Regions from separate parts of the Actinocorallia aurantiaca genome, predicted to be linked through region 4. Evidence: predicted binding sites of a transcription regulator. Region 4 holds the regulator's gene; each other region holds the start of a gene.

What was found. The regulator HrcA, encoded in region 4, represses chaperone genes, less so after heat shock. The targets are predictions, from matches to a motif close to TTGGCACTCTCNNNNNGAGAGTGCCAA.
Region 1: ABD327_RS12165 (FmdB family zinc ribbon protein) is a predicted target of HrcA. The motif match lies at 5,289-5,315, and genes of this name have one in related genera.
Region 2: groES (co-chaperone GroES) is a predicted target of HrcA. The motif match lies at 2,539-2,565, and genes of this name have one in related genera.
Region 3: groL (chaperonin GroEL) is a predicted target of HrcA. The motif match lies at 4,295-4,321, and genes of this name have one in related genera.

The regions. Positions count from the first base shown of each region.
Region 1 is NZ_BAAATZ010000008.1:2,208-9,472, forward strand. It holds gene glp (molybdotransferase-like divisome protein Glp) at 1-1,041, opposite strand, end outside; gene galU (UTP--glucose-1-phosphate uridylyltransferase GalU) at 1,055-1,960, opposite strand; gene ABD327_RS12150 (5-formyltetrahydrofolate cyclo-ligase) at 1,994-2,581, shown strand; gene ABD327_RS12155 (NAD(P)-dependent oxidoreductase) at 2,591-3,562, shown strand; gene ABD327_RS12160 (potassium/proton antiporter) at 3,635-5,143, shown strand; gene ABD327_RS12165 (FmdB family zinc ribbon protein) at 5,338-5,682, shown strand; gene ABD327_RS12170 (SAF domain-containing protein) at 5,757-6,341, shown strand; gene ABD327_RS12175 (D-alanyl-D-alanine carboxypeptidase family protein) at 6,405-7,265, opposite strand, start outside.
Region 2 is NZ_BAAATZ010000001.1:146,659-153,923, reverse strand. It holds gene ABD327_RS00715 (hypothetical protein) at 1-801, opposite strand, end outside; gene ABD327_RS00710 (zf-TFIIB domain-containing protein) at 967-1,227, opposite strand; gene ABD327_RS00705 (THUMP-like domain-containing protein) at 1,291-2,472, opposite strand; gene groES (co-chaperone GroES) at 2,661-2,969, shown strand; gene groL (chaperonin GroEL) at 3,100-4,722, shown strand; gene ABD327_RS00690 (sigma-70 family RNA polymerase sigma factor) at 4,924-5,520, shown strand; gene ABD327_RS00685 (hypothetical protein) at 5,517-5,960, shown strand; gene ABD327_RS00680 (DUF5319 domain-containing protein) at 5,903-6,298, opposite strand; gene guaB (IMP dehydrogenase) at 6,406-7,265, shown strand, end outside.
Region 3 is NZ_BAAATZ010000003.1:508,123-515,387, forward strand. It holds gene ABD327_RS05580 (alpha,alpha-trehalose-phosphate synthase (UDP-forming)) at 1-1,292, opposite strand, end outside; SAM riboswitch class I at 1,472-1,613, shown strand; gene thrC (threonine synthase) at 1,629-2,858, shown strand; gene ABD327_RS05590 (MoaD/ThiS family protein) at 2,861-3,139, shown strand; gene ABD327_RS37435 (cold shock domain-containing protein) at 3,145-3,378, shown strand; gene ABD327_RS05600 (hypothetical protein) at 3,470-4,075, opposite strand; gene groL (chaperonin GroEL) at 4,464-6,089, shown strand; gene ABD327_RS05610 (CPBP family intramembrane glutamic endopeptidase) at 6,300-7,076, shown strand; gene ABD327_RS05615 (sensor histidine kinase) at 7,224-7,265, shown strand, end outside.
Region 4 is NZ_BAAATZ010000027.1:23,882-31,146, forward strand. It holds gene ABD327_RS27655 (16S rRNA (uracil(1498)-N(3))-methyltransferase) at 24-761, opposite strand; gene dnaJ (molecular chaperone DnaJ) at 1,027-2,151, opposite strand; gene hrcA (heat-inducible transcriptional repressor HrcA) at 2,151-3,164, opposite strand; gene ABD327_RS27670 (MBL fold metallo-hydrolase) at 3,252-4,049, shown strand; gene ABD327_RS27675 (DUF3097 domain-containing protein) at 4,060-4,878, shown strand; gene ABD327_RS27680 (DUF4870 domain-containing protein) at 4,884-5,288, shown strand; gene hemW (radical SAM family heme chaperone HemW) at 5,298-6,494, opposite strand; gene ABD327_RS27690 (Uma2 family endonuclease) at 6,535-7,265, opposite strand, start outside.

The sequences.
Region 1 (7,265 bases), on a different contig from region 4:
CAGCTCCGCGCGCAGGTAGTGCTCGAGCCCGTCCGGCGACGTCAGAGCGCTCTCGGAGCGCGCCGTCACGGCGGGCAGGCCCTCGGGTTCGAGCCCCTGCAGGTAGCGCAGGGCCGGCCGTACGAACACCTGGAAGGAGACGTACGCGCTCACCGGGTTGCCCGGAAGGGTGAAGATGGGGCAGCGTCCGTCCAGAAGGCCGAAGCCCTGGGGTTTGCCCGGCCGCATCGCGACCTTGTGGAAGTCGACTTCCCCGCCGCCGGAGAACGCCGCCTTCACCACGTCGTACACGCCCATGGAGACGCCGCCGGTGGTGATGATCGCGTCAGCGCTCGCCAGTTCCTCCTTGAGCGCCTCCCGAACAAGGTTCGGGTCATCTCCCAGGAAGGACCGGCGGAGGGGCTCACCGCCCGCCTCACGGACGGCCGCGGCCAGCATGAAGCTGTTGGAGTCCCAGATCTGCCCGTACTCGAGCGCGTCGCCTGGGTCGCGCAGTTCGTCCCCGGTGGAGAGCACCACGACCCGGGGCCGGGGCCGCACCGGCGGGTGCGAGCACCCGACCGCGGCGACCATGCCGAGTTGCGCGGCGCCCAGCCGGGTGCCGGAGGGGAGGACGGTCGCGCCCGCGCGCACGTCCTCCCCAGCCCTGCGGATGTAGTTGCCCGCCGGTGCGCTCCGGTCGATCCGGACGGTCCGCGCTCCCCCGTCCGTCCATTCGACGGGGATCACGGTGTCGGCGCCGGAGGGCAGCGGGGCCCCGGTCATGATCCGGGCGGCGCGGCCGGGTTCGATCACGGGCCGTCCGAGGTCTCCCGCCGGGACGTCGCCCATGACGGGCAGGACGGCCGGCAGGGTCTCCAGGTCCGCGGCGCGGACGGCGTAACCGTCCATCGCCGAGTTGTCGAACGGGGGAAGGTCCACGGGTGCGGTGACCGGCTCCGCGAGTACCGTTCCGGCCGCCTCCAGGAGGGGCGGCCGTACCGGGTCGAGGGGAGTGAGCCGGGAGATGATCTCGGCGAGATGCTCGGAGACGGTTCTCATGCACCCATGTATTTCACGAACCGTTCTTCTCCACGAACTCCTTCAGCCAGCCGCGGAACTCCTCGCCAAGGTCCTCGCGCTCGGCGGCGAACTGCACGACGGTGCGCAGGTAGTCCAGCTTGTCGCCGGTGTCGAAGCGCTGGCCGCGGAACAGCACGCCCCGCACTCCGCCGCCGTGCTCGGCCGGCATCGTCGCCAGGGTGCGCAGCGCGTCGGTCAGCTGGATCTCGTTCCCGCGGCCGGGCGGGGTCTTCTCCAGCACCTCGAAGACGGCGGGGTCGAGCACGTAGCGGCCGATGATGATCCAGTTGCTGGGCGCGTCCTCGACGGCCGGCTTCTCGATCAGGTCGGTGACCTCGACGACGTCGTCCTCTCCGGCCGGGCTGATGGCGGCGCAGCCGAACTTGGAGATCTGGTCGGGCTCGACCTCCATGAGCGCGATGACGCTGCCGCCGTACTGCTGGCGCACCTCGATCATGCGCTTGAGCAGCAGGTCGCGCGTGCCGATCAGGTCGTCGCCGAGCAGGACCGCGAAGGGCTCGTCGCCGACGTGCTGGGCCGCACAGCTCACGGCGTGGCCGAGACCCTTGGGCTCGCCCTGGCGGACGTAGTGGATCTGGGCGAGTTCGGCCGACTCCTGGATCGAAGCGAGACGGGCGTCGTCGCCCTTGTTGCGCAGTGCTTCCTCGAGTTCGTAAGCGCGGTCGAAGTGGTCCTCGATGGAGCGCTTCGACCGTCCCGTGATCATCAGGACGTCGGAGAGGCCCGCCGAGACGGCCTCCTCCACGACATACTGGATCGCGGGCTTGTCGACGATCGGCAGCATTTCCTTGGGTGTCGCCTTGGTGGCGGGCAAGAATCGGGTTCCAAGCCCAGCCGCGGGAACTACTGCCTTGGTTACGGGTGAGATGTCGGCCATAGGAAAAACCCTAGTCAACTCCAGGAGTCTCGGGTGCAGGAAGACGTTAAGCCCTCGTTGCGAACCCATATACGGCAAGCCAGACAAGAGATGACGGATGCGGAGCGAGCAGGAGCAAGTTCCGCGATACGGGACGTTCTACTGAGCCTCCCGGAGCTTGAGATGGCGTCCTCAATAGCAGCATACGTCTCACGGGGTAACGAACCGGGCACGCGCAGTCTCCTGTTCGCCCTGTGGAAACGCGGCTCTTATGTGCTTCTACCCAGATTGTTGCCGGATTGCGACCTCGATTGGGCTTCTTACGAAGGACCTGACTCCCTGGTCGAATCTCCTCGGGGCCTCCTGGAGCCCACCGAACCTCCCCGCGGCGTCGGGGCGGTCAAAGCCGCGGACGTCGTCCTCGTTCCCGCGCTGGCCGTCGACCGGCGCGGCCACAGGCTCGGACAGGGCGGCGGCTCCTACGACCGCGCGCTCGCCCGGGTCGGTCCCGCCATCCTCACCATCGGCGTGGTCTACGACGACGAGTTCGTGCCCGAACTGCCCGCCGAACCCCACGACCGGCCCGTGCGCGCGGTGGTCACCCCCTCGGGGTTCCACAGGCTGCCCGCGGCGGATTCGTAGACTCCCCCCGTGTGGAAGATCGCGGTACTGCTGCCGCTGCCTCCGGAAGTCATCGACCTGCTGTTCGCCCCGCTGAAGGACCGCGCCGACGTCGTCCTGCCCCCGTCCCGAGACCGGGCCGGCCAGCACGCCGCGCTGGCCGAGGCCGACCTCGCGGTCGGCGACTTCACCGGCGAACTGCCCATGGACGCGGCGGCCGTCGCCGCCGCGCCCCGGCTCGTCCTCCTTCAACAACCTCAGGTCGGCGTCGACAGCTGCGACCTGGACGCGCTGACGGACGCCGGCGTCGCGGTCGCCAACACCGCGGGCGCCAACACCCGTTCCGTCGCCGAATGGGCGGTCGGCGCCGCCTTCGCCCTGTGCCGGAAATTCGCCTGGGCCGACCGGCGGATGCGCGAAGGCGGCTGGCCCCAGCTCGAGATCCGTGGACGCGAACTGCACGCCCAGCGCGTAGGGATCGTCGGATACGGAGCGATCGGGGCGGAGGCCGCGCGCCTCTTCCACGCGATCGGCTGCCGGGTCTCCTACTGGAGCCGGACGCCCAAGGACGACGCCGTCGGCGAGTACCTCGAACTGGACGAATTGCTGGCCACCAGCGACGTGCTGGTCGTGGCCGTCGCGCTCTCCCCCGAGACCACGGGCCTCATCGGGCCCGAGCGGCTCGCGCTGCTCCCGCCGGACGCGCTGCTGGTCAACGTGGCGCGCGGCGGGATCGTCCCGGACGAGGCCGTGCTGGCCGCCCTGGACTCCGGCCGGCTCGCCGGGGCCGCCCTGGACGTGTTCGAACGCGAGCCGCTGCCGTCCGGCCACCCCCTGCTCTCGCACGAGCAGGTGCTGCTGTCCCCGCACGCCGCGGGCGCCAGCGCGCAGGCCCAGATGAACGTCATCGGACAGGTGATGGCGAACCTCACAGCCGTCCTCGACGGAAGGCCGGTCGAGCACGTCGTCAACGGTCTGCCGCCCTTGGTGCGCAGGAGATGAGAGGGGCTCGGGACACCGGGAGGTCACGGCCGCACTGATCCGTTCGGGATAATCGTCCCCGGAGGTGATCGATTGCGACTGGAAGCGTGGCTTGCGCTCAGCGCGGCGATGGTCCTGGTGGCGATCGTGGCCGTCCGGCTGTCCTACCGGCTCGGGCTGCCGAGCCTCCTCGCCTATCTGGGCCTCGGCCTGCTGCTGGGAGAGGCGGGCTTCGGCATCCAGTTCGACAACGCCGAACTCGCCAAGGAGCTCGGCTGGCTCGCCCTGATGATCATTTTGATCGAGGGCGGGCTCAGCACCAACTGGCGGCATGTGAAGGGCAGCGTCCCCGCCGCGCTGTCACTGGCCGTCGTCGGCACCTCCCTCAGCATCGCCATCGTCGGCGGCGCGGCGCACTACCTGCTGGGCACCGACTGGCAGATCGCCCTCCTACTCGGCGCGATCCTCGCGCCCACCGACTCAGCGGCGATCTTCTCCGTCCTGCGGCGGCTGCCCCTGCCCCACCGGCTCGCCGGGATGCTGGAGGCCGAGTCCGGGTTCAACGACGCGCCCGTCGTCATCCTCGTGCTGGCCCTCAGCGGCGTCCACCACACCAGCGGCAACCTGGAGCTGTTCGGCACCATCGCCTACGAACTGGCCGTCGGCGCCGTCGTCGGCCTGGCCATCAGCTGGGGCGGCGCCTGGGTGCTGCGGCAGGTCGCGCTCCCCGCGTCCGGCCTGTACCCGCTCGCGGTGATGTCCCTGGCCGTCGGGGCCTACGGCGGCGCGATCCTGCTGCACGCGTCCGGCTTCATGGCCTGCTACCTGGCCGGACTGATGCTGGGCAACGCCCGCCTGCCGCACCGGCCCGCCACCCTCGGGTTCGCCGAGGGCATCGGCTGGCTGTCGCAGATCGGGCTGTTCATCATGCTCGGACTGCTGGCCACACCTTCCGACCTGCCCGGACAGCTCGTCTACGGGGTGGTCGCCGGGCTCGTCCTGTCGTTCGTGGCCCGGCCGCTCTCCGTGATCATCGCCACCACCGGGTTCGGGGTGAGCTGGCGGGAACGGGCCTTCCTGTCCTGGGCGGGACTGCGCGGCGCGGTGCCGATCATCCTGGCCACGGTGCCGATGACCGTGGACCTGCCCGGCGCCGACCAGCTGTTCGCCGCCGTCTTCGTGCTCGTGGTCATCTTCACCGTGATCCAGGGACCGACCCTGCCGTGGTTCGCGCAGAAACTGAAGATCACCGAGGAGGGCAAGGCGACCGAGCTCGGCGTGGAGGCCGCGCCGTTGGAGGAGCTCAAGGCCGACCTGCTGCAGGTCAAGATCCCGGAGGACTCGCGGATGGCCGGAGTGGAGGTGTTCGAGCTGCGGCTGCCGCCCGGCGCCCAGATCACCCTGGTGCTCCGCGAGATCATCGGCGCCGGGAAGGTCGTGGAGAAGAAGAGTTTCGTCCCCTCCCCCACGACCGTTCTGCAGGCCGGTGACGAGCTGCTGGTGGTCACCACCGCCGCGGACCGCGAGGTCGCCGAGCGGCGCCTGCGCGCCGTGAGCCGGCAGGGCAAGCTGGCGGGCTGGTTCGGAGAGGTCGGCGACTGAGACCCGTCTCACGGTCGAGACGGGCCCCCGGCCTGGCCATGAGCGACATGCCGGGCACGGAGAGTCGCGAAAACCCGCTCCGCCCCCGGGTAAAGTTCGCAGCGGCGCCCCTGCCCGGACTTCGCAAGGGAAACTAGACGTACTATTGGCAGTCGGCTGAGCCGAGTGCCAATAGCGTTGAGAAGGAGGGGCCAGTGCCCACGTACCAGTATGCGTGCACCGCCTGTGGTGAGGGCCTGGAAGTCGTTCAGAAGTTCAGCGACGACGCGCTGACCGAGTGCCCCGCCTGCGGCGGCGCGCTGCGCAAGGTCTTCTCCGCGGTGGGCATCGTCTTCAAGGGCTCCGGGTTCTACCGGAACGACAGCCGGGGCTCCGGCAAGTCGACGACCCCCGTGACCACCGCCTCGTCGTCGGAGAAGAAGTCCGAGGGCTCCGGGTCCAGCGCGTCGGAGTCCTCCTCGACTTCGACGGCCGCGCCGGCCTCCCCGGCCCCGTCGTCGTCCTCCTCCACGAGCGCCTCCACCGCCGCGGCCTCCTGACGACCTCCCGTGCTCCGGCCCGTTGTCCACAGGCCGGAGCACGAAGTGGCGGCCCGATGGTTAACGTCGGGCCCATGAGACCACTGCTCGCCCGCCACCGCCGCCCCCTGGCCGTCCTCTGCGCCGTCGCGGCGGTGTTACTGGTCCGCCTGCCGCAGACGTCCCCGCCCGGCGGGGACGTTCTGGTGGCCGCCCGCGATCTGCCCGGCGGCACCCCCCTGACCTCCGGAGACGTCCGGATCATCCGGCTGCGCCCGCCGCCCTCCGGCGCCCTCTCCGGCCTTCCCGAGAGCGCCGTGCTCGCCGCACCCGTGCGCCGGGGCGAACCCCTGACGGACCTCCGCCTTCTGGGCCCCGCCCTCCTGGACGCGCACGCCCCGGGCCTGGTGGCCGCTCCCGTCCGGATCCCCGATTCCGTGCTGGGCGCCCTCGTCCGCCCCGGTGACAGGGTCGACGTCCTGGCCGTCCCCGAAGCGGCCCTTCCGGCTTCCGGTCCCCCGCCCGCTCCTCTGGTCACCGCGGCCCCGGTCCTGGCCGTTCCCCCGCCGGACGGCTCCTCCGGCGCCCTCTTACTCCTCGCCGTCACCAGACCCGAAGCCGCGGCCCTGGCCGGCGCGCCTCACCTGACTCTCAGCCTCCACCCGCCCGTCCCCTCCTGACCCCGTCGAGACGCGACGGACGCCGGGCACGGCGGCGGGTGTGGTGCCGCGCACGGCGGGGTGTCACTCGCGTTCGGCTTCGGCGCCGAACTCCCAGTGCCAGGGTTCGAAGGGGCTGGAGTAAGCCCAGGAGGGATGGAACCAGCCGTATTTGGTGGAGTTGGCGCGGAGCCAGTTGAACTGGACGCTGCCCTGGCTCTCGATGCCGCCGCACAGGTCGAGGGCCTGGCCCAGGCCGTGGTTGCTGCGGCCGGGGATGGCGGCGAAGCCGGGGCGCTGGTAGTAGATGCTCCTCTGCTCGGCGAGGTCGCGGTAGGCGTCGCGGACGCACATGTCCTTGCCGAACTGCTTCCGGTAGGCGGCGTTGAGCTTGTAGAAGGCCAGGGCGGCGTCCGCGCGGAGCATGAAGCCCTTCTGCGGCATCTTGCACAGGTACTTGCTGGGGATCAGCCCGTTGGGGAACTGGGCGGCCTCCTCGGCCGTCGCGGTGTCGCAGGTGAGGGTGAGCCTGGTGTCGCGGTCCAGGTCGAGGTTCTTCAGCATCTTGTTCAGCTGATTGGTCAGCTGGTTGATGCGGTTGAAGAGCGTCTTCTTCTGCTTGGCTATCTTCGCCTGGTCGATCGCCGTGCTGGACTGGAGCTCCTGGGCCTGGTCCGCCAGTTTCTCCCGCCGCTCCCGCAGCTCCTTGGCGGTCTTGAGGAGCCCGTTGTCGTTGTTCGCGAGGAACGTGATGTCCGCCGAGCTGCGCAGCGACTCCTCCGCCGAGAACCTTCCGAACAGCGCCATGGTGCCCGAAGCCGTCGGCGCCTGGTAGGCGGAGTTCGCCAGCTCCGCCAGCGGCCCGCGCATCTTCTCGAACTCGGTGTCGGCCACCGCCAGCTGCTCCAGGGTCTCCCGCAGCCGCTTCTTCGACTGCTTGAGCCT
Region 2 (7,265 bases), on a different contig from region 4:
GACGGAGGGGCGCTGGGCGAGTTCGGCCAGCCGGCGGTGGATCTCCTTGATCTCCAGCGCGGCGGGAAGCTGCCCGACCCGCTCGCCGAGGGCGTCGAGGCGGCTGTCGAAGCCGTTGATCTTGCCGTCGAGCCCGTCCAGCCTGCCTCCGAGGCCCTCGACCCGGCCGCCGAGCGCGGCCAGCCCCTGGTCGGTTCGCTCGGCGGCCTCGCCGAGGGACTGCTCGACCCGGCTGGTGATACCGGTGATGGTGTGCTCGAGCCTCTCCGAGCGGTGGCCGAGCTCGGCGAGGGACTTGTCGAGCCGGTTGAACCGCACGGACGCGGACTCCATGCTGCCCTGGAGCTTGTCCAGCCACTTGGTCATGTCGGCCATGCGCTGGGACGCGTGCTGGGCGGAGTCCATGAGCGCCTGGAGCCGGGAGAGGCTCTCGTCGACGTTCTCGGCGACGACGCCGACGTCGGCCCACAGGGCGGGGAGCTCGCTGACCGGCTTGATCCGCTCGCCGACCGACTCGATGTGCTCGGCGAGCCCCTCGGCCCATTCCGGCGGCCGGCCGGTGAGCTCGTCCATCCGCCCCCGGACGCCGTCGAGCTGGCCCGCCAGGCTGCCGAGCTCGCGTTCCCGTACCTCCCGCAGCAGCCACTCCATGCCCTCGAGCCGCTGGCGGATCTCGTCCAGTACCTGACCTTGTGAACGTGATTCGTACACATGGTCCTGCGCCGCACGGGCGAGCAACTCCCGCATCCGGTCCGAGACCGGCTGACCCCCCGTCTGCAGGAAGTTGTGATTCGTTTCCACCCGATGCTCCTTCGTGTGCCCGCCCCGGAATTCGATGGGGCGCGGCAGTGTTTTGTAAGACCCCTGAGAACTTTAGTGCTTGATCATGAAAATGCTGAGTCGCGCCAGGGAAGCGGAGAGTTTCAGAGAATCATGGAAATTGCGCGCCCTGGGGGGATGGTCCGATCAGTCCCGCCGGTGGCGACCCTCGTACGAGCTGTGGGAATACCCGTTGTACTGGGGCGTGACCAGTGGATATTCAAGATCGAAAACACTGCTGTCGAGCAGCCGGAAGAGGCTCTGTTCGGTGACGAAGACCCCTCTGCAGAATCCGCATTGGGCAATGGTGATTTCGCCGTGCTGGTAACTCGCCATTTCAGCACGGCATTTCGGGCAGAACAAGATCGCCTCGGTCAATGCCGACCCCCCGTCAGGCTGCTGTTTCACCCACACTAGTAACGGCAATGCCGGAATGGGCGCATTATTTGCCTGATCCTGGGAGGTTCGGCGTCAGCGCTTGGCGCACAGCAGGGCGAAAGGAGAATCGCCGACCCGGGTGAGCACCACGGTCCCGGCGGACGGACCGGACGGGCGGAGGTCCCGGCGCAGCCGGTCGAGGTCGGCGGCGAAACCGCGCTTCTTGAGCGTCAGCGTGCCGACGCCGCGGGCGCGCAGCGCGGCCTTGAGGCGCTTGACCGAGAACGGCAGCACCTCCTCGATCTCATAGGAGCTGGTGAAGGGCGTGTCCTTCAGCACGTCCGAGGTGATGTAGGCGATCCGGGGGTCGGCCAGGCCGCCGTCGACCAGGGCCGCCGCCTCGCCGACGAGATGGGCGCGGATGACTGCGCCGTCCGGCTCGTACAGGTAGCGGCCCCAGGGGCGCACCTCGGGCACGGAGGACGCGGGGTCGGGCGTCAGGGAGTGGACCTCGCCGTCCCTGAGGAGGGTGGCCCTGCGCGCGGGTCCGCCGGCCAGGTCCCCCAGCCAGAGCGCCGCCTCTTTGACGTCCCCTCCGTCGGAGATCCACTCGGTGCTCGCGCCCTCGGGGATCGCCTCGTAGGGGATGCCGGGCGCGACCTTCACGCAGCCCGCCGGGGCCCGGGAGGCGAGGTCGAGCAGCGCGTCCAGCGGAGGCTCGTAGGCCTTGGGGTCGAACACCCGGCCCCGTCCCGTCCGGCGTCCGGGATCGGCGAAGACCGCGGCGTGGCCCGACGGGTCCTGATCGAGGGCGTCGCCCACCCGCGCCTCGGCGAGCCCGGAGACGCCGAAGGCCGCGAGGTTGGCCGAGGCCACCGCGACGGTCAGCGGGTCGCGGTCCACGCCCGTCCCGGCGGCCCCGGCGCGGGCGCGGAAGAGGAGATCGGCCCCGATCCCGCAGCACAGCTCCAGCACGGGCCCGGAGAGCCCGGCGAACCTGGCCGCCCGGTAGGCGGCGACGGAGGCCCTGGTGGACTGCTCTAGCCCCTGGGGGGTGAAGTACATGCGCGCCGCGTCCGGGCCGAACTTGGCGGCCGCCCTGGCCCGCAGGCGCACCTGGCCGAGGGCGGCGCCGACGAGCTCCGCCGGGTACCGGGAGCGCAGCCGGGACGCGGTCGCCAGCAGCCCTTTCTCCGAGACATCGGACTCCATGGCCGCGTCCAGGACCTCCCGCCCGTCCGGAGCGAGCAGCGCCTCGAAGTGAGCGATCTCCATAAACCCAAGGTAGAGGCTTGAAGGGAGTCCGGTTGACTGTCAGGGAGGCACGCAATAACCTCACGACTGGCACTCTCATGGGTAGAGTGCCAATGCGACGAGCCCGGTCTGGCACCCGCGACGACAGGCCGGTCGAGGTCGCCTCCTAAGCAGACACGCACACTTCACAATCGAAGGGGAGGTTCGACATGTCGACCGCCACCAAGGTTGCTCTCAAGCCGCTCGAGGACCGCATCGTGGTCCAGCCCCTCGAGGCCGAGACGACCACCGCTTCCGGTCTGGTCATCCCGGACACCGCCAAGGAGAAGCCCCAGGAGGGCACCGTCGTGGCCGTGGGCCCCGGCCGCGTCGACGACAAGGGCGCCCGCGTCCCGGTCGACGTCTCCGTCGGCGACGTCGTCCTGTACTCCAAGTACGGCGGCACCGAGGTCAAGTACAGCGGCGAGGAGTACCTCGTCCTGTCGGCGCGCGACGTCCTCGCGATCGTCGAGAAGTAAGAGCGGCCCGACCCCGCCGCGCCACGGGCGCGGCGGGTGAGACGACCGGATTTTTCGCTCCGCCCCGGCGGCCCAGTGGGGCGGCCGGGGCGGAGTGCTCTGGACCCGAGGAATACGAGGAAGAGTCGCCATGGCCAAGATCCTGGAGTTCGACGAGGACGCCCGCCGCTCGCTCGAGCGCGGCGTGAACGCGCTCGCCAACGCGGTGAAGGTGACGATCGGCCCGCGTGGCCGCAACGTCGTCATCGACAAGAAGTTCGGCGCTCCGACCATCACGAACGACGGCGTGACCATCGCCCGTGAGGTCGAGCTGGAGGACCCGTACGAGAACCTGGGCGCCCAGCTCGTCAAGGAAGTAGCCACCAAGACCAACGACGTCGCGGGTGACGGCACCACCACCGCGACCGTCCTGGCCCAGGCGCTGGTGCGCGAGGGCCTGCGCAACGTGGCCGCCGGCGCCTCGCCGCTGGGCCTCAAGCGCGGCATCGACGCCGCCGCCAAGCACGTCTCGGACCTGCTGCTGAAGTCCGCCACCGAGGTCGACGACAAGGCCTCGATCGCGCACGTCGGCACGATCTCCGCCCAGGACGCCAAGATCGGCGAGCTGATCGCCGAGGCGTTCGACAAGGTCGGCAAGGACGGTGTCATCACCGTCGAGGAGAGCAACACCTTCGGCCTGGAGCTGGAGTTCACCGAGGGCCTGCAGTTCGACAAGGGCTACCTGTCGCCGCACATGGTGACCGACCCCGAGCGCATGGAGGCCGTCCTGGACGACGCCTACGTGCTCATCGTCGAGGGCAAGATCTCCAGCGTCAACGAGTTCCTGCCGCTGGCCGAGAAGGTCGCGCAGAGCAAGAAGGCGCTGCTGGTCGTCGCCGAGGACGTCGAGGGCGAGGCGCTGGCCCTGCTGGTCGCCAACAAGATCCGCGGCACCTTCCTGTCCGTCGCGGTCAAGGCCCCGGGCTTCGGCGACCGCCGCAAGGCCATGCTGGGCGACATCGCCACGCTGACCGGCGGCCAGGTCGTCTCCGAGGCCATCGGCCTCAAGCTCGACAGCGTCGGCCTGGAGGTGCTGGGCCAGGCCCGCCGCATCACCGTCACCAAGGACAACACCACCATCGTGGACGGTCTGGGCGACGCCCAGGCGATCTCCGACCGGGTCCGCCAGATCAAGGTCGAGATCGAGAACAGCGACTCCGACTGGGACCGCGAGAAGCTGCAGGAGCGGCTGGCCAAGCTGGCCGGCGGCGTCTGCGTGCTGCGCGTCGGCGCGGCCACCGAGGTGGAGCTGAAGGAGAAGAAGCACCGCCTGGAGGACGCGATCTCGGCCACCCGCGCCGCGATCGAGGAGGGCATCGTCTCGGGCGGCGGCTCGGCCCTGGCCCACCTGGCCAAGGAGCCCTTCGAGGGCCTGGGCCTGACCGGCGACGAGGCCACCGGCGCCGAGGCGCTGCGCCGCTCGCTGGTCGAGCCGGCCCGCTGGATCGCCGAGAACGCGGGCCAGGAGGGCTACGTCGTCGTCTCCAAGATCCAGGCGCTGGCGACCGGCCACGGCTACAACGCCGCCACCGGCGAGTACGGCGACCTCAAGGCGCAGGGCGTCATCGACCCGGTCAAGGTGACCCGCTCCGCGGTCACCAACGCCGCGTCGATCGCCGGCATGCTGCTGACCACCGAGGTGCTGGTCGTGGAGAAGCCCGAGGAGGAGGCCCCCGCCGCGGCGGGCGGCCACGGCCACGGGCACGGCCACTGACGGCTGAGTTAAGCGAGGGGAAACCCCCATGGAACCTGGTTTCCATGGGGGTTTTCTGTATTCAAAACACGGTTTCATGGGACGCGCCCCGGCAATGTGACCATTCCGTTGTCGTCATCGGTGAAGACATGAATCATTTCCCTGGGCATAGTGCTCTGTGTGACGGAGGCTGCGATCGCCGGGACCGAGAGCGCTCACCTTCTGGTGCCGCGTCAGTCCCGAAGTGAGGAAAGCGAGCCTGACCTGCGAGAACTGGCGAGTCTCGCGGTACAGGGGGATGCCGGGGCCACCGAGGTGCTCATCGGGCGGGTGCGGCCGATGGTGGTGCGTTATTGCAGGGCCAGGCTGGGGAGGGTTTCCGGGCAATATCACGCGGCGGACGATGTGGCGCAGGAAGTGTGCATCGCGGTTCTCTCCGCGTTGCCCAGATATCGCGACATGGGACGTCCGTTCGCTTCGTTCGTGTTCGGTATCGCGGCGCACAAGATCGCCGACGCGCTGCGGAGCGCCGTCCGCACCGCGGTGCCGACAGAGGACCTGCCCGACGGGCCCGACGAGCGGCCGGGCCCGGAGGAGACGGTCGTGCGGTACCTGGAGGCCGAGCAGGCCCGGGACCTGCTGCACCGGCTGCCGGGACAGCAGCGCGAACTCGTGCTGCTGCGGGTGGTCGCGGGGCTGTCGGCGGAGGAGACCGGTAATGTGCTCGGCATGACCGCGGGCGCCGTTCGGGTGGCGCAGCACCGGGCGCTGGCGCGCCTGCGTGCCATGGCGGTGGCGATGGAGGAGTCGAATCGGTGACCACGGGAGCCGGAGGCAGCGGGCCCGTCGACCTCCGGGCCCTGCGCGCCACCGACGCCCTGCTCGACCGGCTCTGCGCGCGGGCACCCGACCCCGCGGGGGACCAGGACGCCGCCGTGCGGCTGCTGAGGGCCCTCCTGGAGGACGTGAGCGCCGCTGACGAGTCGTCGGACGGCAGGAGGACCGCGGGGCCCTCACCGGCCGTGGTGGAGCGCTCTCCGGCCGCGACGCGGCGCAGCGGCGGCTCCCTGGGCGTGCGGGCGGCGGTCGCCGTCGGGGTGGCCTCGGCGGTGCTGGCCGCCGGCGGCGTCGCGGCGGGCTGGAGCCCGGGCGAGGACGCCGGAGCGGGGATCAAGAGCGGCCCCGTGCTGCCGGAGCCGGATCAGGACGGCCCGCCGGACTCCCGTCCCTCTTCGCTGTCGATCACGCCGTCCACGTAGCCCCTGGCGTACTCCCAGGTGACGTAGTCGATCGGATCCGGGTTGAGGGCCGGTTCGTGGACCCTGGGCTGCCCCTCCTCCAGGAGGTGGCGCAGATTCCCCCGCAGCAGCTCCCAGTCGATGTAGTGGGTCTTTCCGCAGTCCTCGCACTCCACTGTGAGACCGCGCACACCCAGCGGCTCCAGCAGGGTGCGGAAGACCTCGAGATCGGTAAGGTCGGCGAGCACGTCCTCACGCTCCGCAGGGCTCAGCGGAGCGATCTCTTCGAGCTCGCCGAACGCGGCGGCCGGGTCGTCCGGGTCGCCTGCGAACGGGTCGAGCGGCGTTTCGTCGTGCACGACTCCAAACTACTGCGCCGGGTGCGATGGCGGGAAGTCGCAGGTCCTCTGGGGTGTTGCCCGTACGATGGTGTTTAAAGCCAGCCAGCGCCGTAGGAAGGCCCAAGATGAACCCCGCCGTGGAGACAGGAAAGTTCGCCCCCGTGGGCCTGACCTTCGACGATGTGCTGCTGCTGCCGGGTTACTCCGACCTCCAGCCCGGCGACGCGGACACCACGACCAGGCTGTCCAGGGGCATCACCCTTCGGATACCCCTGGTCTCCGCCGCCATGGACACCGTCACCGAGGACCGGATGGCGATCGCGATGGCCCGCCAGGGCGGCATCGGCGTGCTGCACCGCAACCTGGCCATCGAGGAGCAGGCCCAGTACGTCGACACGGTCAAGCGCTCCGAGGCCGGCATGATCACCAACCCGGTGACCTGCACGCCGTTCGCGACGCTGGCCGACGTCGAGGAGCTGTGCGCCCGGTACCGGATCTCCGGGGTGCCGGTCACCGACGAGCGCGGCGTGCTGCTGGGCATCGTGACCAACCGCGACACCCGGTTCGAGACCGACATGTCCCGCCCGGTGAGCGAGGTCATGACCCCGATGCCGCTGGTCACCGCCCGCGAGGACGTCTCCCGGGAGGACGCGTTCGCGCTGCTGGCCAAGAACAAGATCGAGAAGCTGCCGCTGATCGACGACGAGGGCAGGCTGCGCGGGCTGATCACCGTCAAGGACTTCGCCAAGACCGAGCGCTACCCCCACGCCACCAAGGACGAGGAGGGCCGCCTGGTCGTGGCCGCCGCGGTCGGCGTCGGCGAGGACGCGGTCCGGCGGGCCCAGGCGCTGATCGAGGCCGGGGTCGACGCGGTCATCGTGGACGTGGCGCAGGGGCACTCCAAGGGCGTCGCCGACACCATCGCCAAGATCAAGGCCAACTCCCGGGTGCAGGTGATCGGCGGCAACATCGCCACCTACGCCGG
Region 3 (7,265 bases), on a different contig from region 4:
GTCTGGGAGACGTCGTAGGGGTTGACCATGAGGGCGTCGTCGGCCAGCTCGCCGGCCGCGCCCGCCTCCCGGGAGAGCACCAGCGCGCAGCCCTTCTCCGACAGGATCGGGCCCTCCTTGGCGACGAGGTTCATGCCGTCGCGGATCGGGTTGACCACCAGGACGTCCGCCAGCCGGAAGGCGGCGAGGGAGCGGGCGTAGTCGTCCTTGACCTGGAGGATCAGCGGGGTCCAGTCCTCCGTGCCGAACTCGTCGTTGATCTCCGAGGCGAGCCGTTCGACGGCGGCGGTGTAGTCGCGGTAGCGGGGCAGGTCGGTGCGGGAGGGGTAGGCGAAGGCCACGTGCACCACCCGGCCGTGCCATTCGCGGTGGTGGAGCAGCAGCTCCCAGTAGGCGGCGAGGCCCCGCACGATGTTCTTGGACAGCTCGGTGCGGTCGATGCGCAGGATGAGCTGCCGGTCGCCGATCTGCTCCAGCAGCGCGGCCCGGCGCTCGGCGACGTCGTCCCGCGCGGCGCGCTCCCGCAGGTCCGCGCCGTCCACGCCCAGGGAGTGCACGCCGATCCGGGTGGTCCTGCCCCGGTGCCGGACGGTCCGGGCGAACCGGTCGACCTTGGCGTCGAGGACCGACTCGCAGCAGTCCAGGAAGGCCTCGGCCCAGCGGTCGCACAGGAACCCGGCGTGGTCGGAGCCGAGGATGCCCTCCAGCACCTCGACGGCGATGTCGTCGGGCAGCAGGCGGAAGTACTCCGGCGGCGCCCACGGGGTGTGCGAGAAGTGCGCGACGCGGAGGTCGGGGCGCCGTTCGCGCAGCATCCGGGGGACCAGCGCCAGGTGGTAGTCCTGGACGACGACCTTCGCGCCACGCTCGGCGTCCTGGGCCAGGGCGTCGGCGAACGCCGAGTTGTAGGCCTCGTAGGACTGCCAGTCGCGCCGGAACGTGCTGTCGAAGTGCGGTTCGTTCGGGGTGTCGTAGAGCAGGTGGTGGACGAACCAGAGGGTGGAGTTGGCGATCGAGTTGTAGGCGCGGTGGAACGTCTTCTCGGGGATGTCCAGCATCCGGACGGCGCCCGTCTCGTGCCCGGCGCGGTCGAGCCGCCCGTACGGGTCCTGGCGGGCGGCGAGCCGGTCGCCCTCGGACAGGGCGGCGCACACCCAGACCAGGTCGGTGCCGGCCGCGACCGAGGCGAGGCCGGAGACCAGGCCCCCGCCGCCGCGGCGCATGCTCAGCGCGCCCTCTTCGGACAGGGAGAAGGACACGGGGCCGCGGTTGCTGGCGACGAGTACCTGCATGGCCAGAGTGTCGCATGCCACTGCGCGGAGGCGGGGAAGGGGACCGTTCCCACCCGGTACCGAGTGATCGAGCTAACATCGGAGGACGGTCCAAGGGGTGAGACCCCACGTGCTCGCAATCGGACACCTGTTGTAAAGTCGGGACACAACTTCATACAAGCCCGTGGATATCTCACGGGCGCTCATCCAGAGGGGTGGAGGGAACGGCCCTGCGAAGCCCCGGCAACCCTCCCGGTTCGCCATCGCGCCCATAGCGAGGCTTCGGCCGGGACGAGGTGCCAACTCCGGCCTGTGACCAGATCGGCACAGGGAAGATGAGGGAGAGGCCTCGTACTCATGCCCGACCTGGGTAACGCCACCGCGCTGATCTGCCGCGAGTGTGGCAACACCGTAGAACTCGGCCCCTACTACGCCTGCTCCGAGTGTTTCGGGCCGCTGGAGGTCTCCTACGACCTCAGCGGCGTGACGCGCGAGAGCATCGAGGCGGGTCCGCACAACATCTGGCGTTACAAGGACCTGCTGCCGGTTCCTTCGAACGTCGCCGAGATCCCCAACACCGAGCCCGGCTACACCCGGCTGGTGAAGGCCGACCAGCTCGCCTCCGCGCTGGGGATGCAGGCCCTGTGGGTCAAGGACGACAGCGGCAACCCCACCCACTCCTTCAAGGACCGCGTCGTCGGGGTCGCGCTGGCCGCCGCGCGGGAGCTGGGCTTCAAGGTCCTGGCCTGCCCCTCCACCGGCAACCTCGCCAACGCCGTGGCCGCCGCCGCGGCCCGCGCCGGCATCCGCAGCGCCGTGTTCGTGCCCTCCGACCTGGAGCAGCAGAAGATCATCACGACGGCCGTGTACGACGGCACGTTCGTGACCGTGGACGGCAACTACGACGACGTCAACCGGCTCGCCTCCGAACTCGCCGGCGAGCAGGAGGACTGGGCGTTCGTGAACGTGAACGTCCGCCCGTTCTACGCGGAGGGCTCCAAGACCCTCGGCTACGAGATCGCCGAGCAGCTCGGCTGGCGGCTGCCCGACCAGATCGTGGTCCCGATCGCGTCCGGCTCCCAGCTGACCAAGATCGACAAGGCGTTCCAGGAGTTCATCAAGCTCGGACTGGTCGAGGACAAGCCCTACAAGGTCTACGGCGCGCAGGCCGAGGGCTGCAGCCCCGTCTCCGCCGCCTTCAAGGCCGGCCACGACGTGGTCCGGCCGGTCAAGCCGGACACGATCGCCAAGTCCCTGGCGATCGGCAACCCCGCCGACGGGCCCTACGTCCTGGACGCGGTGCGCCGGACGGGCGGGGCCGTCGAGGACGTCACCGACCCCGAGGTCGTCGAGGGCATCCGGCTGCTGGCCCGCACCGAGGGCATCTTCGCCGAGACCGCGGGCGGCGTGACCGTCGGCGTGCTGAAGAAGCTCATCGAGAGCGGTCTGCTGGACCCGTCGCTGGAGACGGTCATCATCAACTCGGGCGAAGGCCTGAAGACCCTGGACGCGGTCGCCTCGGTGGCCAAGCCGTCCGCCAACATCGCGCCCAACATCGAGGCTTTCCGCGCTACAGGATTGGTCTGAGCATGAGTGTTTCCGTTCGCATCCCCACGATCCTCCGCACCTACACCGGCGGCGAGTCCGAGGTGAAGGCCGAGGGCGGCACCCTGCGTGACGTCATCGCGGACCTGGAGAAGAACCACTCCGGCATCTCCGCCCGGGTCCTGGACGACGCGGGCAGGCTCCGCCGGTTCGTGAACGTCTACGTCGGCGACGAGGACGTCCGGTTCGCCGAGGGCCTGGACACGCCCACTCCCGCGGGCATCCAGGTCTCCATCATTCCGGCGGTCGCCGGGGGCTGCTGAGGCCGATGACAGTGGAAAGGATCCGCCCGTCAAAAGGCGGGTCCTTTCTTTTTTGTTTTCCCGAATGGCTGGCCGGACCCGGCCGAAGCAATTCCCCGCCCACCCGCACCGCCGGTATCTTCCGGCACACGTCCATCCAGATGGACGGCTACCGCACCCTGGAGCAGGGGCAGCGGGTCGAGTTCGAGATCACCCAGAGCGACCGGGGCCCGCAGGCCGACCTGGTCCGCTCTCTTTGATCCGCAATTCGCGGGACCCGCAGGTGCTCGGCCCTGCGGGTCTTTCTCTTTTCGGATTCCGTTTCGTACGTCGCCGCGCGAAAGGGAGAGGTCACCGGTTCACGGAGGTCCTGCGCCAGCCGCTCCAGCTGTCCTCTCCGTCGTAGTCGTTCCAGCCGTCGTCGTAATCGTCGTAGCGGTCGCCGTGGTCGCCGTCGTTCCAGCCCCAGCGGTCCCACAGCCGGAACGGGCGGCTGACGTGGCCGTAGGTGCGGTAGGTCGGCGGGACGAAGATCCGGTACCGGTTCGAGAAGTTCCGCCCCCTCGACTGGCGGGTCTGGCGCAGGCCGCGCCCGCGGTCCCCGTCGTACCAGGAGACGCGGTCGACCATGCGGAAGTCCGCGCGGCCCCAGCGGTCGGCGCGCTCGCACTCGATGGTGCGGTAGCGGTACGGAGTCCTCTTCTGCAGGCAGACCCGGATGTAGGGCACCGGTACCCGGCCGTTGTAGGAGTGGCGGAACACCCGGACCTTCACCCCGCCGCGGCGTCCGCCCCAGGAGTAGGGCCAGACCTTCGTGTGGATCCGATGGCGGTAGCGCGACTGTTCTTTCTGCTCTTGCCGTGCGGAGGTCTCGGAGGCCTGTGCCGAAGTGCCCGTGGCGGCCGTCAGGCCCAGGACCATCGCACCCGAGAGCGCCAGCCCCAAGATCTTCTTCACTGCTCGTCCCCTTCTCATCGGACGAAGTAACCCTTGCCCCCAGGATCTTCACCTGAACACGCATGGTGCAAACTAGACTACAGAAAGTAATTACCCTAGCTCATCGCCCCATCGCACGGTTAGTTGCCGCATATCGCCCAGGTGCGGGCCCGTGGTGGGACCTTGCCTGCTCAGAGGTGGTCCCGCTTGCACTCGATGGGGGAGAGTGCTAAACAGTGATTGGCACTCTCCCCGTGAGAGTGATAACTCCGAAAGCTTTCTGGATCGGGACGATGAGGTCTCGCCACCGCGCGGCACACATGGGGCTGCCGGAACGGTGGGGCCGTCCGTCGCGGGCATCTGCCCGATCCGCCATGTTCCGTATCCACACGAGGAGGATCTGGAGCCTATGGCTGCCAAGATGATCGCGTTCAACGAGGAGGCCCGGCGCGGTCTCGAGCGTGGCATGAACCAGCTGGCCGACGCCGTCAAGGTGACTCTCGGTCCCAAGGGCCGCAACGTCGTGCTCGAGAAGAAGTGGGGCGCCCCCACGATCACCAACGATGGCGTGTCCATCGCCAAGGAGATCGAGCTCGAGGACCCGTGGGAGAAGATCGGCGCCGAGCTGGTCAAGGAAGTCGCCAAGAAGACCGACGACGTCGCGGGTGACGGCACCACCACGGCCACCGTGCTGGCGCAGGCTCTGGTCCGCGAGGGCCTCCGCAACGTCGCCGCCGGCGCCAACCCGATGTCCCTGAAGAAGGGCATCGAGGCCGCCGTCGCCGCCGTCTCCGAGCAGCTGTCCCAGCTGTCGAAGGACGTGGAGACCAAGGAGCAGATCGCCTCCACCGCCTCCATCTCCGCCGCCGACCCCGAGATCGGGGCGCTCATCGCCGAGGCGATGGACAAGGTCGGCAAGGAAGGCGTCATCACCGTCGAGGAGAGCAACGCGTTCGGTCTCGAACTCGAGCTCACCGAGGGTATGCGCTTCGACAAGGGCTACATCTCGCCCTACTTCGTGACCGACCCCGAGCGGATGGAGGCGTCGCTCGACGACCCCTACATCCTCATCGTCGGCGGCAAGGCGTCCTCCAACAAGGACCTGCTGCCCGTGCTCGAGCAGGTCATGCAGGCCGGCAAGCCGCTGCTGATCATCGCCGAGGACGTCGAGGGCGAGGCCCTGGCCACCCTGGTCGTCAACAAGATCCGCGGCATCTTCAAGTCCGTCGCCGTCAAGGCGCCGGGCTTCGGTGACCGCCGCAAGGCCATGCTCGGCGACATCGCCGTGCTGACCGGCGGCCAGGTCATCACCGAAGAGGTCGGCCTCAAGCTCGACTCGGTGACCCTCGACCAGCTGGGCCGCGCCCGCAAGGTCGTCATCGCCAAGGACGAGACCACCATCGTCGAGGGCGCCGGCGACGCCGGTGAGATCCAGGGCCGGGTCAACCAGATCCGCACCGAGATCGACAACACCGACTCCGACTACGACCGCGAGAAGCTCCAGGAGCGCCTGGCCAAGCTCGCGGGCGGTGTCGCGGTCATCAAGGCCGGCGCCGCCACCGAGGTGGAGCTCAAGGAGCGCAAGCACCGCATCGAGGACGCCGTTCGCAACGCGAAGGCGGCCGTCGAAGAGGGCATCGTCCCCGGCGGTGGCGTCGCGCTGCTGCAGGCCTCCGTCTCCGCCTTCGACAAGCTGGAGCTGGTGGGCGACGAGGCCACCGGTGCCGCGATCGTCAAGAAGGCGCTCGAGGAGCCGATCAAGCAGATCGCCGTGAACGCCGGCCTCGAGGGCGGCGTCGTGGTGGAGAAGGTCCGCTCGCTCCCCGCGGGCCAGGGCCTGAACGCCGCCACCGGCGACTACGTCGACATGTTCGCCGCGGGCATCATCGACCCGGCGAAGGTGACGCGTTCCGCTCTGCAGAACGCCGCCTCCATCGCGGCGCTGTTCCTGACCACCGAGGCCGTCATCGCCGAGAAGCCGGAGAAGAACCCGGCCCCGGCGGGCATGCCCGACGGCGGCGGCATGGACTTCTAGTCCACGCCTGACAGGTTTCACCGCTTCACTGAAAGGGCGGCCCCTTGGGGGGCCGCCCTTTCGGCGTGCCCGGCCCGGATGCGAGTTCCGGCCGATGGCGGGGTGGCCACCCGCGAGCCGTCCGAACGGGAGCGGGGTGTACCTGGATACACCCCGGCCAGGCATTCACCTCCAGCGCGCGGCACCACGCGGCACGGAATCGTCGATGCCATGCCCATGAACACACTGGACAAGAGAGTCCTCGCTGCCTTCCTGACCGTGGCGTTCCTCGGCGCGGGCGCGCTCGGCGCCGCCCAGGGCCTGACCCCGCTCTCACCAGACCTGCTCACGCTCAACCAGTTCGGGCCCGCGCTGGGAGTGGGCCTGGTCGCGCTGCTGTGGCCGGCACGGGTGCGCGTCCTCCTGACGGGGGCGCCGTCCGGCTGCGGCGAGGGGGCGGGCCGCGGCGCGCTCCTGCTGGCCACCGCCCCGCTGATCGTCGTGTCGGCCGCCGGAGCGTGCGCCGCGTTCGGCGGTGATGCGGACGCCGCCCTTCCACACCTCCCGTTGGCGCTGTTCGTCGCGGCGCAGTTCCTCGGCTCGTGCGGCGAGGAGATCGGGTGGCGCTGCCTGATGCAGCCGCTGCTCGGCGAGTGGTTCGGCACCCTGGCCGCGGCCGTCCTGGTCGGCCTGGTCTGGGGCATGTGGCACGTCCAGATCTTCGCCGAGCACCCCGCGTACGCCGCCGCGTTCATGGTGATGGCCGTGTCCCTCTCGGTCGCGATGGCGGTGGCGCTGGACGGAATGGGGGCGTCCAAGCTGCTGTTTGCCGGGAGTTTCCACGCTCTGGTAAACCTCGGGATGGCGGTGACGATGAACGAGGAGGCGGGCGAGGTGCTCCCGATGGCCGTGCTGGCTGCGGCGGCCCTGCTCGCGGCGTCCGCGTGGGTCCTCGGCCGCCGCGGAGCGCGCACGGCCGGAACGGTGGCGGCCGCCGATGCCCGCTGACCGTCCGGCTCGGGCGGCCGCCGCCCTCGTCGAACGCATGAGGCCGGGACCCGCACGCCGCCGCGGAGGGCACGACCGGGGCGAGGGCGGCGGCTGATGCCCGCCGTCCGTCGGGCTCGGCCGGCAGCGGCCCTCGTGGACTGCACGGTGACGAGTCTGCACGCCGCCGCGGCGGGGTTCGCCGGGGTG
Region 4 (7,265 bases):
AAAGGCCAATGCGGGCCGCCCCGTCACCAGCGGCCGGTGCGGGTCATCAGGACGGCGAGGGCGGCGACCCCGGCGGTGGAGGTGCGCAGCACCGTCGGGCCCAGCAGGACGGCGCGGGCGCCCGCGCCGGTGAAGAGCTCCAGTTCCTCGGGGCTGATCCCGCCTTCGGGGCCCACCACCAGGACGATCTCGCCGACTCCCTCGACGGAGAGCGCGCCGAGCGGCTCGGCGGCCTCCTCGTGCAGCACCAGCGCCAGCTCCGCACGCTCCAGGCGGGCCGCCACCTGAGCCGTCGAGGCCAGGTCCGGCACCACCGGGAAGCGGCTCCGCCGGGCCTGCTTGCCCGCCTCGCGGGCCGCGTTGCGCCACCGCCCGAGCGACTTCTCCCGCCGCTCCGCCCGCCACTGCGTGATCGACCTGCTCGCCGACCAGGGGACGATCTCGTCCACCCCGGCCTCGGTCATCACCTCGACGGCCAGCTCACCGCGCTCCCCCTTGGGCAGCGCCTGCACCACCGTGATCCGGGGCGAGGCCGGAGGCTCCTCCTGGCGCCCGAGGACCTCCAGCTCCAGCCTGTCCCGCCCCACCGACAACACCGAGCACCGCCCCCGCGTGCCCTCCCCGTCGGTGAGGACGACCTCCTCCCCCACCCGGAGCCGCTTCACCGTCGCCGCGTGCCGCCCCTCGGCACCCTCCAGCACGACCCTGCCGCCCGTGCCCGCCAGCACGGCCCTGTCCACCACGAAAACCGGAGCACTCACCCACCCATCCTCCCAGCCCCGGCTCCTCCGTCATTCGCCCTGGGGAAAACCGCCGCCCGGACGCCCACGCGTCGGCCCGGCGTCCGGGAGGCGCGCACCGGGAACACGGGCGGGATGAACGCGGATGGCGGTGCGGTCCGGGCGGGCGGGATCCGCACCGGCGAACACGGGCGGGGAGAAAAAGGCACAGGGCCGCCCGCGGGAGCGGGCGGCCCTGTCAGGGGTTTTCGTAGCCGTCGCGGTAGGCGTCGGCCACCTCGTCTCTTCAGCTGTGGAAGGCGTCCTTGAGGCGGGAGAAGAAGCCCTGCTGTCCGGGGGCGAACTTGCCGGGGGGGCGCTCCTCGCCGCGGAGGCGGGCGAGTTCGCGCAGGAGCTCCTCCTGGGCGGGGTCGAGCCGGGTGGGGGTCTCGACGTTGACGTGGATCATCAGGTCGCCGCGGCCGCTGGCGTTGAGGTGGTGGGCTCCCCGCCCGTACAGGGGGATGACCTGGCCGGCCTGGGTGCCGGGGCGGATGTCGACCTCCTCGGCGCCGTCGAGGGTCTCGATGGTGATCGAGGTGCCCAGGGCCGCCGCGCTCATCGGGATCTGCACGGTGCAGTGCAGGTCGTCGCCCTCCCGCTCGAAGATCGCGTGGGGGGTCTCGACGATCTCCAGGAAGAGGTCGCCGGCCGGGCCGCCGCCGGGGCCGACCTCGCCCTCGCCCGCGAGCTGGATGTGGGTTCCGTGCTCCACGCCCGCGGGGATCTTGACCTTGATGGTGCGCTGGCTGCGCACCCGGCCGTCGCCCGCGCACTCCGGGCAGGGGTTGCGGATGACCGAGCCGTAGCCGCCGCACTGCGGGCAGGGCCGGGACGTCATGACCTGGCCCAGGAAGCTGCGCTGGACCTGCTGGATCTCGCCCCGCCCGTGGCACATCTCACACGTGTCGGGGTGGCTGCCCGCGGCGGAGCCCGAGCCGGTGCAGGCGCCGCAGACCGTCGCGGTGTCGATGGTCAGTTCCCGGGTGGTGCCGAACGCCGTCTCCGACAGGTCGAGCTCGACCCGCAGCGTCGCGTTGCGGCCCCGGCGGGCACGCGAACGCGGACCGCGGGCGCTGGCCGTCCCGAAAAGGGTGTCCATGATGTCGCTGAACGGGAATCCGGCGCCGAAGCCCCCGCCCCCGCCGCCCATGGCGGAGCCGAACGGGTCGGCCCCCAGGTCGTACATCTCCCGCTTCTTGGGGTCGGACAGCACCTCGTAGGCCTGCGTGACCTCCTTGAACTTCTCCTGGCTCTCCTCGTCGGGATTGACATCGGGGTGAAGTTCACGGGCGAGCCGGCGGTAGGCCTTCTTGACCTCGTCCGGAGTGGCGTTACGGCTCACCCCAAGGGTGGCGTAGTAGTCGCGCACTACGACCCCGCCAGAATCTGACCGACGTAACGTGCCACAGCGCGTACCGCTCCCATCGTTCCTGGGTAGTCCATTCGGGTGGGTCCGAGAACCCCGAGCCGGGCCAGCGCCTGTCCGTCCATGCCGTAGCCCGCGGCGATGACGGACGCGGAGGTCAGCCCTTGGAGCTGGTTCTCGGCACCGATCCGCACGGTCAGGGTAGCCGGGTCCCCGGCCTCCCCGAGCAGGCGCATCAGCACCACCTGTTCTTCCAGGGCCTCCAGCACGTCCCGGAGGCCCTTCGAGAAGTCGCCGAGCGCGAGGTTGGCCGCGCCCGCGAAGACGATCTTCTCTTCGTTCCGTTCGACCAGGGTCTCCAGCAGGACCGACAGCACCGCCACGGCCACCGGCCTGTCCTCGGCCGACACCCGTGCGGGCAGGTCGGCGACGGCCAGCGGCACCTCGCCGAACGACCGCCCGTCCAGGCAGGCGTTCAGCAGGGCGCGCAGCTGCGCCACCGAGTCGTCGGCGAGCTCGCCGTGGGTCTCCACGACCCGCTGCTCGACCCGGCCCGTGTCGGTGATCAGGATCAGCAGCAGCCGTCCCGCGGCCACCGGCACCAGTTCGATGTGCCGCACCGAGGAGCGGATCAGCGACGGGTACTGCACCACCGCGACCTGCCGGGTCAGCTGGGCCAGCAGCCGGACCGTCCGCGAGACCACGTCGTCGAGGTCGTAGGCCCCGGCGAGGAAGGTCTCGATGGCGCGGCGCTCCGCCCCCGACAGCGGCTTGATCGTGGACAGCTTGTCCACGAACAGGCGGTAGCCCTTGTCCGTGGGGATCCGGCCCGCGCTGGTGTGGGGCTGGGTGATGTACCCCTGCTCCTCCAGTACCGCCATGTCGTTGCGCACCGTGGCCGGGGAGACCCCCAGGGCATGGCGCTCGGCCAGCGCCTTGGAGCCCACCGGCTCGTTCGTGGAGACGTAGTCCTCGACGATGGCGCGCAGAATGGCCAGTTTCCGATCGTCCAGCAACGCGCTCACCTCCTGCCTGGCACTCCCAGTCTACGAGTGCCAAGTGTACGGTCCCGGAGGACGAAGTCGATGTGCGAGAGTCTGGTCATGTCCTGGGAAGAGGTCGCCGACCGGTGTTTCCGCCGCCGGTACGACGGATTCGACGTGAACACGGGCGTGATCGCCGGGCGGCTGGGCGCGGTGCTGATCGACACCCGGGCCTCGGTGCCCGAGGGCCTGGAGCTGAGGGAACAGCTGCGCGAGCTGGGCTTCAAGGCGCCCGTCGCGGTGGTCAACACCCACGGCCACTTCGACCACTGCTTCGGCAACGCCGCCTTCGACGGCCCGTTCTGGGGCCATCTCGATCTTCCCGGATATCTCGAGCGCGAGGCCTGGCGCACCCTGGCCGAGGACGACCCGGACTGGGCCCTCCAGGTCGAGGGCACCCCGGTGACCGCCCCCTCCCGGCTGGTCCGCGACACCGCGCTGATCGACCTCGGCGACCGGATCGTCGAACTGCACCACCTCGGCCGCGGCCACACCGGCCACGACCTGCTCGTCCGGGTGCCCGACTGCGGTCTGGTCTTCGCCGGCGACCTCGTCGAGGAGGCCGGGCCGCCCTGCTACGGCTCCGACAGCTTCCCCCTGGACTGGCCGATCACCCTCACCCGGCTGCTGGGGCTGGAGCCGGACCTCATCGTCCCCGGCCACGGCGACCCCGTCGGCGCGCGGTTCGTGGAGCGGCAGCGGGACGCGATCGCCTCGGTCGCCCTGGGCATCCGGGAGACCTACGACGCCGGGCTCGACCCGTTGAAGGCCCTCCGGAGCGGTGACTGGCCCTACGATCCGGCTCTTCTGCTGCACGCGGTACGTCGCGGACACCTCCAGCTGGCGGCCTCGGGTTAGGGTCTAGGGCGTGCGCAGCAAGGACTATGGCGAAGACATACTCGCCGGGAACTGGCGCCTGCCGCGGAAGGGGCAGATCCCGGAGGTCCCGGCCGAACGCGACCTGGTCGTGGAGGACCCCGACAGCGGTTTCTGCGGTGCGGTCGTGGCCTGCGGCAAGGACGAGGTCACCCTGGAGGACAGGTTCGGCAGGCGCCGGGTCTTCCCCCTGTCGGTGGCGGCCTTCCTGCTCGACGGGCGGCCCGTCACCCTCGTGCGGCCGGGACCGCGGCAGCCGGGCAGGGCGGTCAGCGCGTCCGGCTCGCTCTACGTCCGCGACCACAGGGCGAGGGTGGCCAGGGAGAGCCGGATCTACGTCGAGGGCGTGCACGACGCCGAGCTGGTCGAGAAGATCTGGGGCCACGACCTGCGGATCGAGGGCGTGGCCGTGGAGTACCTGGAGGGCGTCGACGACCTCCCGCTGATCGTCGAGGAGTTCGAGCCGGGCCCGGGACGCAGGCTCGGCGTCCTGGTCGACCACCTGGTGCCCGGTTCCAAGGAGTCGCGGATAGCCGCGAAGATCACCGACCCGCACGTGCTGATCTGCGGGCACCCCTTCATCGACGTCTGGCAGGCGGTGAAGCCCCGCGCGCTGGGCATCCGCGCCTGGCCGGAGGTGCCCAAGGGCTTCGACTGGAAGGAAGGGGTCTGCGCCCGCCTCGGCTGGCCCGGCAACACCGGTGCAGCATGGAGGAGAATCCTCAGTTCCGTCCGTTCTTATGCCGATCTGGAACCAGAACTACTCGGACGCGTCGAAGAGTTGATTGACTTCGTCACCGCCAAGGAGTGACCACCTTGTCCCGCCGCCCCCGCCCCACCCCCACCGTCCGGCTCCCCGACGGTTACGCCGCCGGCTCGCACGGGGGTCCCACGACCCCGGACGAGCGCCAGTGGGCGCTGACCGCCTACATCGGCCAGTTCCTGCTGTGGGCGCTCCCGCCGCTGTACGTCTACCTGACCAAGAAGAACCGGTCGGCCTACGCCCGCCACCACGGCCGCCAGGCGCTCAATCTCGCCCTCACCACGGGGATCGTCTTCGGGATCTCGGTCTTCCTCTACCAGTGGGCCGACTTCTTCCTGTGGATCGCCGGAGGCACGGTGACGGTGTCGATGTGCCTCGTGGTCTACAGCGCCACCCGGATCAACCGGGGCGCCTGGCACCGGCTGCCCGCGGTGGTGGCCTGGCCGATCGTCAGGTGAGGCCCGCCCTCAGGTGAGGTCGCGGACCACGGCGTCCGCGAGCAGCCTGCCCTTCAGCGTGAGGACGGCGCGGCCGTCCTGGAGGCGCAGCAGGCCGAGTTCCTCCTGCCCGCGGACCGCCCGCTCGTCCAGCAGCTCCATCGGGCAGCCGGTGCGCAGCCGCAGCTCCAGCAGGACGCGCTCCACCCGCCGGGTGTCGTCGTCGAGCACCTCGCGGGCGTACGCGGGGGTGGTCCCCTGCGCCAGGCGCTGGGCGTAGGCGGCGGGGTGCTTGACGTTCCACCAGCGGGTGCCGCCGACGTGGGAATGAGCGCCGGGCCCGGCGCCCCACCAGTCGGCGCCCTGCCAGTAGAGCAGGTTGTGCCGGCACTCCCCGCCGGGCAGCGCCCAGTTGGACAGCTCGTACCAGCTCATCCCGGCCTTCTCGAAGAGCTCGTCGGCCATCAGGTAGCGGTCGGCCATCGCGTCGTCGTCGGGCTCGTCCAGCTCGCCGCGCGCGACCCGGGCCGCGAGCTTCGTGCCCTCCTCGACGATCAGCGCGTAGGCGGAGACGTGGTCGGGGCCCGCGGCCAGGGCCTGCTCGACGGACTCCCGCCAGTCGTCGTCGCTCTCGCCCGGGGCGCCGTAGATCAGGTCGAGGTTGACGTGGTCGAACCCCGCCTCCCTGGCCTGCGCGACCACCAGCGGGACGCGGGCGGGGGTGTGGACGCGGTCCAGAGCCTTCAGCACGTGGTCCTTGGCGCTCTGCATCCCGTACGAGATCCGGGTGAAACCGGCTTCCCGCAGGCCCGCGAGGGAGGCGGGGCCGACGGTCTCGGGGTTGGCCTCCGTGGTCACCTCCGCGCCGTCGGCCAGGCCGAACTCGTCACGGACCGCCCGCAGGATCCGGCCGAGGTCCTCCGGAGGGAGCAGGGTGGGGGTGCCGCCGCCGACGAACACCGTCCGCACCGGCGCGTCGGCCTCGCCCAAGACCTTCCGGGCGAGCCGGATCTCGGAGATCACCGTGTCGGCGTAGGAGTCGCGGGACGCGCCGGGGCCCAGCTCCGTCGCCGTGTAGGTGTTGAAGTCGCAGTAGCCGCACCTCGTCACGCAGAACGGGACGTGCACGTAGAACCCGAAGGGACGGCTGCCGAAACCCTCCAGGGACGCTTCGGGCAGCCGCCCGTCGGCGGGCATGGGATCCCCTTCGGGGAGGGTCGAGGGCATGCCTCCAGTGTTACAGGCGCGCCGGACCTCCCCGGACGGTTCAGCGCCCTGTGACCGCGTCGAAGTCCACGAGCCGCTGCGGCGCCGTCTCCGTCACCGAGGCGGCGGGCAGGATCCGCATCGTGCCCGGGACGCCGGGCCGCTGGTCCAGCCGGACCACCCGGCCCGGGTAGGCCCGCTGGGCGATCTCGACGTCCCGCTCGTCCCAGCGGCCGTAGAAGACGGGGTGGCCGTTCTCCAGCTCCACCTTCTCCGCGCCCGTCGGCCAGCGCCGGAGGAAGGAGTCGATCTCGAAGGCCTCCTGCGGCGACGGCAGGTCCGGGCCGTTCTCATGCGCCATGCACGCTCCCTCGACCGGTCCGCGCCACGGGGGGAGCCCGCTGAAGAGGCGGTCCGGCCGAATCTCGATCTTGAATGGTTCGGTGAGCCGCACGGACTCGCCCCTGCCCACGACGGCCGTCTCGATGTGGCGTCCGCCGCGCAGCGAGTGGACGTGCACGCGCACCCCGTCGGGCGTCAGGTCGACGACCCAGTAGCAGGGCACCCCGTACCCGGCGTACAGCTCCCGCTTGGCCCCCAGGTCGCGGGCGCGGGAGGCGTCCGAGGCCACCTCGACGGCCAGGAGCGGGGCGCCCTCCACGAACCCCTCACGGTCCTGGGCCTCGCAGTAGACCAGGAGGTCGGCGTGGATCCAGGTGCCGTCGCCGAGGTGAGCCGCGGCGGACGTCCTGGTCCTCATGTCGCCGTATTCGGCGATCATCAGCGGGGCGA